Regions from separate parts of the Cobetia sp. PDI-23MA genome, predicted to be linked through region 2. Evidence: predicted binding sites of a transcription regulator. Region 2 holds the regulator's gene; each other region holds the start of a gene.
What was found. The regulator sigma-54, encoded in region 2, starts transcription at its own class of promoters, with help from an activator protein. The targets are predictions, from matches to a motif close to TGGCACNNNNNTTGCTNT.
Positions count from the first base shown of each region.

Region 1: a site for sigma-54 is predicted at 2,846-2,863, ahead of AC5WNJ_RS06850 (ammonium transporter). Genes of this name have one in related genera too.
Region 3: a site for sigma-54 is predicted at 2,575-2,592, ahead of AC5WNJ_RS02000 (NarK family nitrate/nitrite MFS transporter). Genes of this name have one in related genera too.

Region 1 is NZ_CM183352.1:1,590,566-1,595,404, reverse strand. It holds gene AC5WNJ_RS06860 (phosphodiesterase) at 1-895, opposite strand, end outside; gene AC5WNJ_RS06855 (hypothetical protein) at 1,079-1,246, opposite strand; gene AC5WNJ_RS06850 (ammonium transporter) at 1,383-2,741, opposite strand; gene AC5WNJ_RS06845 (DUF1989 domain-containing protein) at 3,094-4,839, opposite strand, start outside.
Region 2 is NZ_CM183352.1:768,683-773,521, reverse strand. It holds gene lptA (lipopolysaccharide transport periplasmic protein LptA) at 1-339, shown strand, start outside; gene lptB (LPS export ABC transporter ATP-binding protein) at 343-1,083, shown strand; gene AC5WNJ_RS03300 (RNA polymerase factor sigma-54) at 1,317-2,765, shown strand; gene hpf (ribosome hibernation-promoting factor, HPF/YfiA family) at 3,426-3,734, shown strand; gene AC5WNJ_RS03290 (PTS sugar transporter subunit IIA) at 3,744-4,214, shown strand; gene rapZ (RNase adapter RapZ) at 4,352-4,839, shown strand, end outside.
Region 3 is NZ_CM183352.1:435,479-440,317, reverse strand. It holds gene AC5WNJ_RS02015 (TetR/AcrR family transcriptional regulator) at 1-265, opposite strand, end outside; gene AC5WNJ_RS02010 (CmpA/NrtA family ABC transporter substrate-binding protein) at 434-1,642, opposite strand; gene AC5WNJ_RS02005 (ANTAR domain-containing response regulator) at 1,693-2,268, opposite strand; gene AC5WNJ_RS02000 (NarK family nitrate/nitrite MFS transporter) at 2,820-4,178, shown strand; gene AC5WNJ_RS01995 (hypothetical protein) at 4,299-4,466, opposite strand; gene AC5WNJ_RS01990 (GNAT family N-acetyltransferase) at 4,653-4,839, opposite strand, start outside.

The DNA of each region.
Region 1 (4,839 bases), 820 kb from region 2:
TCAACGGCTCGCGCTCGCGAGTCGGAATCCGCTCATCGCGCTGCAGAGCGATCAATTCATCGAGCGCCTCCAGCGACTGGGCGGCCTCGAGCGTGTCGTGGAAGAAATAGCGGCGACTGTCATCCATGTAGAGGTGCAGGTGATTGACGATCTGCTCCTCGCCTATCATCAGCACGCCATAGGCCGGCGGCTCATGACTGCCTGCAAGACAATCCGCCGCGGAGACCAGATCCAGCCCGACCTGATGATTGACGCCCGGCAGGGTCGAGAACGAGAGCCCTCGCCAGACACCGCTGGCCGGACGATGCACATGCCCGAACAGCAAGTGCTCGACGTTGCCATGCCGCTGGATCACGTCATGCAGCGCCTGTGAATTCTGCAAGCGGATGCCATCCATGTAGCGGATACCGAGGGCCATGGGCGGATGATGCAGCGCCAGCAGAATACGGCGATCGTGATGCGCAGCCAGACAGGCATCCAGCCACGCCAGGCGGGACTCACACAGCAGACCGCCATGCTCCCCCGCGACGGCCGAATCGAGCATCACCAGCACGCAATCATCGGTGCCGGGGCCGAAGGCATGCGCATACTGCACGAAGCCTCCGTCATCACAGGGCAGCTCCGGGAAGGCGGCCTGCAGAGTCTCACGCGCATCGTGATTGCCCATGCCGAGGAAATACGGCATCGACAGTTCTTCCAGCACCTCACGCAGCGCCTCGAAGGCGGCCGGCTCACCGCGATCGGTCAGGTCACCGCTGATGATCACACCCTGAGCATCGCCGTGGTGCAGATTGATATCGGCGACGGCAGCCGCCAGCCGTGCACGCGGGTCCAGCCCGTAAAGTCGCTTGTCAGGGGCGACCAGATGGGTATCGGTCAGATGAATCAGTTTCATGCTATCGCGCGTTCCATGAGTGCCACCTTGAGGGGCCGCCATTATCAAGCTCTCAGGTGACGACTGCGTGACGCACGCCACACTCTCTTCGCGCAAAGCCAATCGGGTGCAATGGCACCTATCAAAAACGCCGCAGCGCTGAGCGCTGCGGCGTTTGATATGCCGGTCTTGATGCCCGGAGGGTCACGGCGTCTTCTTGCTCTCGAAGGACGCTTTCTCGTGGCGCAGGATGTTGGCGCTCAGCGCAATGCAGACGCCAGCGGCGACCAGCAGGCACACCGCCACGGCACCAGAGTTGCTGAAGAAGAAGGCGTAGTTGCCTGCGTGTACCACAGTATCGACAGTTTCCATTGCAAGACTCCTTGCGAAAGCGGATATCGGTTCGGTCTACCAGTACTGCAATAACGGGGCCAGTCAGCGCTTATCTCGACATCATCTCGACAGACCGGCCCCTTCAGAAGGTGCACCGGGACTCAGCTACCAGGGCTCAGCTGATGTCCGGGCGCTTGTCCATCGGCGCCGCGACCACCCCACCGGAACGTGCCGGCACACTCGAAGATGACTCGGTTGCCATGCTCTCCGGGTAGGCCTTGGCCGGGACTTCGAACAGGTCCAGCCCCAGTACTTCGACATGCGGCGGTACGCGCAGCAGGTTGAACTTCTTGAGCAGATAGGCCACGCCCCAGCCCGGAATGAAGCCCGTCAGCGCCATCACCACCGCGCCGGTCAGCTGGCCGGTGAAGGAGACGTCCGGCACGCCTTCGCCGACATTCGGGAAGCCGGCCGCGAAGATGCCCACCAGTACCACGCCGTAGAAGCCGCAGAAGCCATGCACCGCGAAGGCGCCGACGGAGTCATCCAGGCCACGCTTCTCGAGCAGTGCGCCGATCTTCGGCATCAGGGCGCCACCGGTGACCGCCAGCACGAAGGCCAGGCCCGGGTTGTAGAGATCCAGCCCCGCCGCGACGGTGATGATGCCGCCCAGCGCACCGGACATGGTCCAGAAGGGATCACGCGAGGACAGATAGGCACCGATCACGCCGCCACCGAAGCCCATCAGGGTATTGAAGGCGAAGGCAGAAAGGTTGGTACGATTGCCGTAGATGGTGGTCCAGCCGATGTCACCGGTGTTGAAGATGATGCAGCCGCCGAGGAAGCCGAAGAAACCGACGATGATCAGCATCAGGCCGATCAGGGTCATCGGCATGTTGTGCGGCGCGATCACCTGCGGCTTGCCATCGTCACTGTACTTGCCGATGCGCGCGCCCAGATTGAGCAGCACCCCCAGCGCGAAGAAGCCGGCCACGGCGTGCACCACACCGGCGGCGCCGACATCGTGGTAGCCCAGCTTGTGCAGCATCCAGCCATCCGGATGCCAGCCCCAGGCGCCCGCCATGATCCAGACACCGGCACCGAGAATCACCGCCAGAATCAGGAAGGCCCCCAGGCGGATGCGTTCGATCACCGCCCCCGACAGGATGGAACCGGTAGTCGCGCCGAACAGGGCAAAGGCGGCGAAGAAGATGCCGGTGCCCATGTCATCGGCGTCCGGACGCATGCTCGCGCTCCACGGCAGAGCGGCGGACGCCTCGATGGGGATCAGCCCGTTGGGGAAGGCGTTGTAGATCCACCAGCCCACGAAGTAGAAGGCGGGGATGATCGAGGCCAGCGTCAGCACGTTCTTCATGCCGGATGCCAAGTCATTCTTGGAACGTGAGGCACCGATCTCATAGGCCAGAAAGCCTGCATGGATCAGGAACATGATGGCGGTACACCACCAATAGAACACCTCGATGTTCATCGCCTGATGCATATCCAATATGCTTTGCAACGTCTTTTCATCCATCGTCTTTTCTCCTTTACCGGAGCTTGTGGATCAGCGCGCCTCACTGTGCAAGCGGCACTGCCCGTCCGGGGGTTGTTGTTGTTTTTCAAGGGGACCTGCTGGATAAAGCAAGCGACATGCCAGATGACCCTCATCGGCCACCCTCAGCAATTCGTTGTTTTTACTGCATCATTCTTGAAACCGAGGACTCCTCTTCAGATATGAAGCCCATGAAGCCTTCCCTGCGAGGAGGATGGGCGTTATTGAGGCATGCCGGCCACGGCATGCACCGTGAGATGACTTGCAGGGCGCTGCATATACGCAAGTCATTGCGCGCGACTCACCTCTCATGCTTCCCCTCCTGGCAGTGAGATCAGCTACGCACCTTGAGGCGCTCCGGGTCATGGAAGGGCAATGTCACCACCTCGGCGGCGAGGCGCTTCTGATGGCCATCCAGCTGGCCGATCTCAAGCTGGGTTCCCGGGCTTGCGAAGTCCGGTGCCAGGCGGCACATCGCGATGGAGCGATCGAGCAGCGGCGACTGGGTGGCACTGGTGACCACGCCCACCGGATAGCGGCCGTGATAGACGAGATCGCCGTGGCTGACCAACTCGCTGCTGTGCATCTTCAGACCCATCACGCGATGCCGTGATTCCGGCGCCTCGCGTTGCAGCGCTGCCCGCCCGACGAAGTCATCCTCCTTGCTCTTCATCGGCACGGTGAAGCCGATGCCCGCCTCATAGGGGGAGGTCTGCGGGCAGAATTCATGACCGGCGAAGATCAGCCCCGCCTCGATTCTCAGCATGTCGAGGGCATCCAGTCCCAGCGGCGCGATGCCATGGGGCTCACCCGCCGCCCAGATCGCTTCCCATACGGCCGGGGCATCCTTGGGATGACACCAGACTTCATAGCCGAGCTCACCGGTATAGCCGGTGCGCGACACCATCAGCGGGATGCCATCCGGTCCCGACAGACGACCGATCATGAAGCGGAACCAGCCCAGCGTTTCCACCTCAGGCTGGGTGCGCGCATTCCAGATCAACGGCGCCAGCACCTCACGACTCTTCGGTCCCTGCAGCGCGATGTTGTGCAGCTGATGGGTGGAGTCACGCACCGTGACGCGATAGCCCTGGCGCTGGGCAAGCTCCCTGAGCCACTGGCCGCTGGCCGGGTCACCGCAGATCCAGCGGAAGGTCTGTTCGCCCATGCGGAACAAGGTGCCGTCATCGAGCATGCCGCCGGTTTCCTGACACATGGCCGAGTACACCACCTCGCCGATGGAGAGCCGTCGTACATTGCGGGTCAATGCGTATTGCAGCAGGCGTTCGGCATCGGGGCCGGCGACCTCGAACTTGCGCAGCGCCGAGAGATCCATCATCGCGACCCGCTCGCGGCAGGCCAGATATTCGGCCCGCGCACCCCACCCTTCGTAATGCGTGGCCAGCCAGTAGCCGTGGTAGTCGATGAACTGCTTGGTCAAGGCGGAGGTGCAGGGATGAAAGGCGGTGGGCAGTGTCATGCGCGGCAATTCCTCGGGCCGATTGCGATAGGCGATCCCACGGGGGAAATCATGTTCAGCGGCGTAGATGCGCACCTGGATATCGGTCGGTACCCAGCCGTTGGCGGCGTCGATGTCATCCGGACAGGCCGATGAGGCGCAGATGAGGTCACGGTCGGCGCGCAGCAGCACGTAGTCGCCGGGGCGCGACCAGGGCTCATCCACCGCCAGGGTGCCGCAAGGCTCTACATAGGCATTGAAGAAGAAGTTGATCGCCGGCCAGCTGGCACGCTGTTGAATGCCATGCGACGCCGACAGGGCGTTGTTGAAATTGATCGTGCAGCTATCGTGGCCGAAGTAGCCGTGGTGTTCGTAATACTGCGGCGAACAGGCAAGCATGAAGCTGTCATGGCGGCCCACCGTGTCCTGTACCACCTCCAGCATCGGGTGCATGTGCTGATCGAAGAACACTGAATAAAGCCCCGGATTTGGCATGCAATGGCCGGACAGGCTGCGCGTGGCACCGCCATCCAGTCCCAGCTCCTCGCCCTGTGCCCAGGCATTGGCATCGAAGGCCACGAAGTCGGAACACTGACGACCGGCGACATCGATGATCTGGAT
Region 2 (4,839 bases):
AGCCGCGTCGATATCAGCCGCGCCGGCAGCGGCGAGATCTCGCTGGTCAAGGCCACCGGCAAGCGTGCCTACCTGGAACAGCAACCCGCACCCGACGAGAAGCTGGTCAAGGGCTGGGCCGACACCATCCGCTACCATGCGCTGGAGCGCCGCGTGGAGCTGGTCGGCAATGCGCGCCTCGAGAAAGGCGATGACACCTTCGAAGGCGGCTACGTGGAGTACTTCCTCGACAAGCGCCAGGTGAACGCCAACAACAGCAAGACGGCACAGCAGACCGAAGGCGGTCGCGTGCACATGACTCTGACGCCGCGCGGCGCCAATGCCAGCAAGGAAAACTGAGTGATGACTGCTGCTACTCCGCGTACGTTGAGCGCTCGCCATCTGGCCAAGGCCTACAAGGGCCGCAAGGTGGTCAAGGACATCTCGCTTGAGATCCGTCAGGGTGACATCGTCGGCCTGCTGGGCCCCAACGGCGCCGGCAAGACGACCTCGTTCTACATGATCGTCGGGCTGGTGCGCGCCGATGCCGGCAACGTCTCCATCGACGACAAGGACCTCTCCGCTGCCGCCATGCATCAGCGTGCACGCGCCGGCATCGGCTATCTGCCTCAGGAGGCGTCGATCTTCCGCAAGCTGTCGGTAGCCGACAACATCATGGCGATTCTGGAGACCCGCAAGGACCTGGATCGCAATGGCCGCAAGGCACGCCTTGAAGAGTTGCTCGAGGAATTCAGCATCACGCATATTCGTGCCAGTGCCGGCATGAGCCTGTCCGGTGGCGAGCGTCGACGGGTCGAGATCGCCCGCGCACTGGCCACCGAGCCGGACTTCGTGCTGCTCGATGAGCCCTTCGCCGGCGTCGACCCCATCTCGGTGGGAGAGATCAAGAGCATCGTGCGCCAACTGCGCGATCGTGGCATCGGCGTGCTGATCACCGACCACAACGTGCGCGAGACACTCGATATCTGTGACACCGCCTATATCGTCGGCGATGGCCAGATCATCGCCCACGGTGACGCGGACTCCATCCTGGCCAACCAGCAGGTGCGCGACGTCTACCTCGGCCACGAGTTCACGCTCTAGGGTCAGCGGCTGCGCTGAGCCCACCGGAGGCGAAAGCTTCAAAAGCCGCTGCGTGATTTTATCGCGTAGCGGCTTTTTCATGTCTGACATCAGACGCATGCATGACGTCCATACCACCTTGGTGGAAACATGGCATGCAAGTTGCTTTAATATTCACGGCAACCACTTGTCAGTGGCCCGAGTCACGGTATAGCGTAGTAAGCACGTTCCTTTGCCGTGAATTGACTGACTCCATGAAACCCACCCTGCAACTCCGCCTCGGCACCTCGCTGACCATGACGCCGCAGCTTCAGCAAGCGATCCAGCTGCTGCAGCTGTCGACGCTCGATCTGCGTCAGGAGATTCAGCAAGCCCTCGAGTCCAACCCCATGTTGGAGCTCGACGAGGACTACGAGTCGCTGGATGTCATCGAGACACAGGATACGAGCGAGATCTCCACTGCCGACTCCTCGAGCGAGATTCCCGAGGAATACCCCCTCGACAGCGACTGGTCGGACCTCTATCAGGACCACGCCGGTAGCCTGACCAGCTCCGGCAGTGGCAGCGGGAGCGAAGAAGGGCCGGACTTCGATCGCAATACAAGCGTCGAGAGCCTGCAGGACCACCTGCGCTGGCAGCTGGCGATGACCGACCTCGATAGCCGTGAACGCCAGATGGCGGAGAGTCTGATCGATGCCGTCGACGGTGCCGGTTACCTGAGCCTGTCACTCGATGAGCTGGTCGATGGTCTGCGCGGCCAGGGCCTGCCCGGTCTCAAGGCTTCCGAGCTCGAGCAGGTACTGCTGCGTCTGCAGCAGTTCGACCCGACCGGCGTCTTCGCCCGCGACCTGCGCGAGTGCCTGCTGCTGCAACTGGCGCTGCTGCCGGATGATCTGCCGCTGCTGGCGCAGGCGCGTCGCTTGGTACGTCAATTCCTCGAGGCACTGGGCAACGATGACCGCAAGCTGCTCAAGCGCCGACTGAGCCTTGACGATGACGAGCTGGACCACGTCATCCGCCTGGTGCGCGCGCTCGATCCGCGTCCGGCATCCGCCTGGGGCGAGCCCGCCAGCGATTACGTGATCCCTGATCTGCTGGTGCGTCATACCCGCCACGGCTGGCAGGTCGAGCTCAACCCGGAAGCGCTGCCCAGGCTGCGCATCCAGCCGGAATACGCCGCACTGATAAAGCGTGCCGACAAGTCCGCCGACAACACCTTCCTCAAGGACAACCTGCAGGAAGCGCGCTGGCTGATGAAAAGCCTGTCATCACGCAATGACACCCTGCTCAAGGTCGGCCGCGAGATCATGGCGCGCCAGGTCGACTTCCTCGAGCAAGGCGAGGAAGGCATGAAGCCACTGATTCTGGCCAACATCGCCGAAGTGGTCGAGATGCACGAATCGACCATCTCGCGGGTCACGACCCAGAAATACATCCACACCCCGCGCGGCGTCTTCGAGCTCAAGTTCTTCTTCTCGAGCCAGGTCGGTGGCAGCGGCAGTGGCGACGCCCACTCAAGCACCGCCATTCGTGCCCGCATCCGCAAGCTGATTGCGGAAGAACCGGCTCGCAAGCCTCTCTCCGACTCACGCCTGGTCGATCTGCTCGCCAGCGATGGCATCGAGGTCGCACGCCGTACCGTGGCCAAGTATCGCGAAGCGATGGGCATCCCATCCTCCAGCGAGCGCAAGCGTCTGGCCTGAGGCATCACCTGCAGCTGCCATGCCCTGCTTTCACCTCCACAATGGCAGCCGCCGCCAACCTCAGACGCTGGTTTTCTCTCTCACCAGCCTCTGACATTACTGACACCGGCGCGCCTGTTGCGCGCCCTGTCATGCCGTCAACCACTCGTCAATGACCCATCATGGCCCATGACGGCGCGCAGGATGTTGGCAAAAATCCATCATTCCGGCAGCATCATTTACCGTCAATCGCATGTTTTTAAAGTCACTTTTGGCCGTATTGCACCGGGATGACACTCGGTGATCCTTCTGGCACGCTGCTTGCTCCACGCAACCCAGGCGCCTGAAAGGCGGCGTACATGCAGGGATTGGCGACGAAAACCCGCCTTCTTGCGCGCCTTTCATGCACCACCCTTCAAGCGTGACCTTGAAGTCCATTCCGCTACCCTTCATTGAGTTGAAGACAAGCACTGAGCCACGATGCAGCGCAGCGTTGATCTTTGCGCAAAGCTTGGGCATTGTCGGTACAGACGCTCACGACATCTGACGCCGCTGGCAAGGGCGCGAAAACATCGCCAGACGGCGGCCGTCAAGCCTGTTGCAGAGCGTCCGATCAGGGTTTGCTCGTAGTCAAAAAGGGTTACAATTGAATGGCAACCCGCTGGATAAAGGAGCGTGTCCATGCAAGTGAATATTACCGGGCATCATGTGGAACTTACCGATCCTCTCCGCGATTACGTCAACGAGAAGCTCGCCCGCCTCGAACGGCATTACGACAACATCACCAATGTTCAGGTGACACTGTCGATCGAGAAGGAGCGCCAGCAGGCTGCCTGCACCTTGCACGCAGCAGGCGCTGACCTCCACGCCCTGGCAGAAGACCCCAACATGTACGCTGCCATCGACGCGCTCGCCGACAAGCTGGATCGCCAGCTGGTCAAACACAAGGAAAAGTCCCAGGCTCGTGCTCAGGGCACCGGGACCCGTTGACCTTCAGCCATGACACTTGATCAGATCCTCCCCCCCGAGCGCACCCTTTACGGTGTCCCCGGGGGGAGCAAGAAGCGGGTGCTTGAATTCTTCAGCACCTTCATCGCACAGAACATTCCCAGCCTGGATAGCCAGGAAGTCTTCTCGCGCCTGATCGGGCGCGAGAGACTGGGATCGACCGGCATCGGCCACGGTGTGGCCGTGCCCCATGCACGTAGCCCGCATTGCAAGACGCCAATCGCTGCGTTTCTGAAGCTCGGTGAACCCATCGACTTCGATGCCATCGACGGAGAACCCATCGATCTGCTGTTCGTGCTGCTGGTGCCTGAGGAAGCGGATGAAACCCATCTGACGCTGCTCGGGCAGGTCGCGGAATTGCTCAATTCCCCGACCAATCGCTCGGCCCTGCGCCAGGCAGACAGCCAGCGTGCACTCTTTGAGGCATTGACCCAAGCCATCGCCGAATTACCGGCGCGCTGAATCACAGGCCCGGACATCGTCCGGGCTTTCGTCTTGCTGGCCTCCCATCGGCCGACGTACAGCGCACTGATAGCGGGCAGCCTTCTGCCCCACCCCTGCATTCTTTCGACGTTGACCTCGCCCTTGGAGAGCACTTCATGAAGATCGTGATCATCAGCGGCCGCTCCGGCTCCGGGAAATCCATCGCTCTCCAGGCGCTGGAAGACATTGGCTACTATGCCATCGACAATCTGCCCGGCATGCTGCTGGCGCCACTGGTCGACCAGCTCGAACAGGACAGTCCGGCACGCCGACGTATCGCGGTCTCCATCGATGCCCGCAACCTGCCGGAAGCCTTGACCCGCTTCCCCGAATTGCTCGACAACGTCCGCCAGAGCGGCATGGACGTGCAGGTCGTCTACCTGACCACCGATTCGCGCGTGCTGCTGGAACGCTACTCGGCGACCCGTCGTCGTCACCCTCTGACGCGCGACAACGACCACACCCTGGCCGAGGCCATCGAGATCGAGCAGAAGACGCTCGCTCCCATTCGCCAGAAGGCCGATCTGGTCATCGACTCGACCAACCTGAGCGTGCACGATCTGCGCTCCCGGATCACCGAGCAGGTCGCCCAGCACAGCTCTCG
Region 3 (4,839 bases), 330 kb from region 2:
TGGAGAGCACCAGCTGCGGGTCATCGTAGGCCTCGAAGCACAGCGCATCTTCCTTCCACAGCGCCAGCAGGCCATCGAGCACCGCGCGATACAGCGCTTCCTTGGTGCTGAAGTAATAATGCAGATTGGACTTGGGCAGCTCTACCTCGGCGGCAATATCGACCATGCTGGCGCCGACATAGCCCTTGAGAGCGAAGATCTTTTCGGCGGCGAGCAGGATGCGGCCGACATTATCCTTGCGAATCTGAGACTTGCGAGTGGTCATGCGATCCCCTGACGCGGTGCTGGCAGTGCGATGAGAATATCACAACCGCACTGCCAACATGTCTGAGCCGTCAGGTTCCCCCCTGCCATCCGGCAAGGGAGATGGCGACTCTGCAAGTGCTGTGCAATCCCGCGCCAGCGCGGATCGGCAAGCACCGCGCCTGCGACATCACTCGAAGACCGCACCATCGATGAAGCCATCCGCCGGCATCGGCACCTGGCCCGCCTCACCGCTCAGCCACCAGGGCGACGGATGCGTGCCTTCGCTGCGCTCATCCACCACCGGCACCACCATGCCCAGCTTGCGGGCCGCCGTGCGGTAGAGGTCCGGCCGGACGCACCGCGCCAGCGTCGCCTCGAGATCCTCGTCACTGAAGCCCTGCAGATGGCCCCAGCGCTGCATCTGGGCGATGTACCAGCGTGTCTGGGAACGCCACGGGAAGTTGGCCGCGTAGCGATGGAAGATGGTCCAGCCGGGATTTTGCTGCTGAAACTCCTCCACCGACTGCTCGACATCCACGTCTTCCAGTCCGCGCGTCACCACGCTCATCGGCACCTCCGGCATGCCCTCATCATGCAGCCACTCGGCCGCCCTGGCCCGATTGCCGGGGCGGTCCAGCCAGGCGCAGGCCTTGAGCAGCGCGCGAATCAGCGCCTGATGCGCCAGCGGATGCTGCTCCGCCCAGTCCTCGCGCACGCCCAGCACCTTTTCCTGCCCGAAGCGCCAGATATCATGACTGCCCGCCACCACCTGCCCCATGCCCTGTGCCGCCGCCAGGCTGTTCCAGGGCTCACCGACACAGAAGCCATCCAGCGCACCGCTAGCCAGTTGCGCCGCCATCAGCGGCGGTGCCACGGCACGCATCTCGACGTCGCGGTCCGGATTGATGCCGCCGGCCGCCAGCCAGTAGCGCAACAGATAACGATGCGAGGAGAACGGATGCACGCTGGCCAGCTTGAGCAGGGGCTCGCCGCGCTGCTTGCGCTCGCGCACATGCGCCGCCAGCGCCTCGGAGACCTGCAGCGGGCTGGAAAGCGCGTGACCATTCTCGCCAAGCGTCGCCATCAGTGCGCGCGACAGGGTGATGGAGTTGCCGCCCAGATTGAGCGTCATGGCGCTGATCACCGGTGTGGCGCGGCCATCCAGGCCCAGGGTCGAGGTCAGCGGCATCAGCGCCAGCATCTGCGCGCCCTGCAACACGCCGGTCTGCAGGTCATCACGCAACGCTGCCCACGAGGGTTGCCACTTGAGTGTCACCGCCAGCCCCTCCTCGCGGAAAAGCCCCAACTGCTCAGCGACCACGAAGGGCGCGGCATCATTGAGTGGCATCAGGCCCAGCGTCAGCTGATGGCCATTCAGGGGTACATCTGTGGGCATCACGCATACCTCTTGAACGATCGAGAGAGAAGGACAGTACGGCGACCGGCTCAGCGCCGACGCGCGGCCTTGAGCAGCTCATCGGCCAGCTCATGCAGAGCCAGGCGCCGGTTCATGGCGGTCTTGCGCAGGTATTGATAGGCGGCATCTTCACTGAGCCCGCGCGTCTCCATCACCACGGCCTTGGCGCGATCGACGCTGCGCCGCTGCACCAATGTGGTCTGGGTACGGTTGAGCTCCCCCTTGAGTGCACGGTGCGCCTCGAAGCTGGTGATGGCGACCTCGACCATGCTGCGCACCATCGCTGGCATGACGTGGTCCACCACATAGGCCGAGACACCGGCGCCGGCCGCCTCACGCACGAGGTCCGGCGCATCTTCACTGGCCAGCATGATCATCGGCTTGGGATAGCGTCGCCCCAGCTGGCCGAGATGCTCCAGGGTGTCGCGGCTGGGCAGGTCGGCGTCGATGATCACCGCATCGGGCTGATGCTGCTCGACCAGCGCGTGCAGGTCCTCGTGCTCGTCAACGCGCAGCGCCACCTCGAAGCCGGCGCTCAATAGCGCCTGCTCCAGCGCGGCGGAGCGCTCACTGCGGACATCGACGATCAGCACGGTCACGGGCATGTCAGGTTTCCTTGGGTCGGGCATGAGACTTGCCGTACACCCAAGCAGGATCCGTGCCGCAATCTGGTGCAACCTTGCGGCCAAAGGCCTTCAGAGCGGTCGAGCCGAAAGCGTCGCTGCACTGCAATGAGGCATGCGCCTTGCCGACCCTCCCAGCACCATTCGCGTGCGCCAGACTGGTACCCCGCGCCTTGCTGACGCACCGCCAGCGCGCATCCAGCCCGAGACACCGCCTGCACGTGCCACCCTACTGTCCTTGCCAAGCCATTGATCTTCTGGGACTTGTCCCTCTCACACCCCCGCAACTGGCGCGCTACTTGCTTTGTTCCTGTCACTTGCCGCACGGACACTCTGCTGCCGGCAACCATGGCATCACCGACTGCTGCCATCGCTATCCATGACGTGGACCAGGCTCTTCGGAGTACGAGTGCGTCGAACCAGGCCCCTCAATGACGAGGCGCCCTTGCTGTCGTTCATTCACAGCCGTTCGACCACTCGCCGAGCACACCTGACCTCGTGCCCGGCACCGACGCTGAATCAGGAGCCCACTCATGGATATCCGCAACAAGGCCAGCCGCATCCGGCTGTTCAGCTTCAACACTCCGCAGATGCGCGCCTTCCACATGTCATGGTTCGCCTTCCACGTCTGCTTCTTCGGCTGGTTCGGCATCGCGCCGCTGATGGCCGTGGTACGTGACGACCTCGGCCTGACCAAGACCCAGATCGGCAACACCATCATCGCCTCCGTCGCCATCACGGTGATCGTGCGTCTCGCCATCGGCGTGCTGTGTGATCGCATCGGGCCACGCAAGGCCTATACCTGGCTCTTGTGCCTCGGCTCGCTGCCGGTGATGTGCATCGGTTTCGCCGACAGCTTCGAATCCTTCTTCCTGGCCCGCCTGGCCATCGGTGCCATCGGCGCTTCCTTCGTCATCACCCAGTACCATACTTCCGTGATGTTCGGCCCCAATGTGGTCGGTACCGCCAACGCCACCACCGCAGGCTGGGGCAACCTGGGCGGCGGCACTACCCAGATGCTGATGCCGCTGGTGATGGCCGGCCTGCTGATGCTGGGCGTCGAGCAGACCTTGGGCTGGCGTCTGGCGATGGTCGTGCCGGGCATCGTGCTGTTCCTCACCGGTATCGCCTACTACTTCTTCACCCAGGATGCGCCGGACGGCAACTTCAGCGAGCTGCGTGAGCGTGGTGAGCTGCCCAAGGCCGAGAAGGAATACAGCATGCGCGCCACCTTCGGCGCGGCGGCACGCGACATCCGTGTCTGGGCCCTGTTCCTCGTCTATGGCGCCTGCTTCGGGGTCGAGCTGACCATCCACAACGTCGCCGCCATCTACTTCTTCGACCACTTCGATCTCGATCTCGCCACCGCCGGTCTCATCGCTGGCCTGTTCGGCCTGATGAACCTGTTCGCCCGCACCCTGGGCGGCGTCTTCTCCGATCTCTTCGCCCGCCAGGCCGGCCTCAAGGGCCGCGTGCGCTGGCTGTTCATCGCGCTGCTGTGTGAAGGCGTCGCGCTGGTCGGCTTCGCGCAGATGGAAACCCTCGCGGTGGCCATCGGCATCATGCTGGTCTTCAGCCTCTTCGTGCAGATGGCGGAGGGCGCGACCTTCGGTATCGTGCCCTTCGTCAATCGCAAGGCGCTCGGCGCGGTCGCCGGTATCGTCGGTGCCGGCGGCAACGCAGGCGCGGTCGCCGCGGGCTTCCTGTTCCGCAGCGAGGAGCTGACCTACCAGGAAGGCCTGATGTACCTGGGCATGGGCGTGATCGTGATCTCGCTGTTCGCGCTGCTGGTGCGCTTCAGCGCCGCCACCGAAGCCGAGGAAAGCCGCGCCTACGACGCCGCCATCGCGGACCGCAAGCAGCAGAGCGAGCAGCAGCCCGCCTCGGCATAAGCGGATTTCCTTCTCCCCGAGCCAGACACAAGAAGGCCCCGCCTCTGGGAGGCGGGGCCTTCTTGTGTCTGATGACAGCTCAGGTCAGCGGCGACTCATCGCGGCGCTGACAGCCGAGCCTCAGCTATCGGTGGCGTTCTCGACGCTATCACCGGCTTCCTCGACGGCGTTGTCCATCTTCTCACCGGCCTTCTCCATCGGGCCTTCGTCCTCGCAACCGGCGAGCGACAGGCCACCGAGACCGAGCATGGCAATCATCAGCGAACTACCCAGAGTCTTGAGCTTCATGATGTCTCTCCTTGAATCATCGGTCGGAATGACGCGACAGCTGCCATCACCCGCAGGCTGCCACGTGGTGCTACCCATGACATGGAGCAGGAGCCTTGCCGTTTCAAGGGTCACGCAACGCCGAGTTGCCTGTGGCTGATCAAAACCAATCGCTCAGGGCTGCTCAGCTCAACCGCGCAGGGCTGATCAGATACCCAGCTCAGAGAAGGTATCGGGAAACTGCACTTCACCGCCCAGCCCCTCCAGATAGTCCGGCAGCAGCTCGAAGGCGACGAAGGAACCCGGCACGTCGTCATGATGGCAGTAGAGCCCGTAATGACACGCCGGATGAAAGCCCAGGTGGGTATAGAAATCCGCATGACCGGCCGCCACC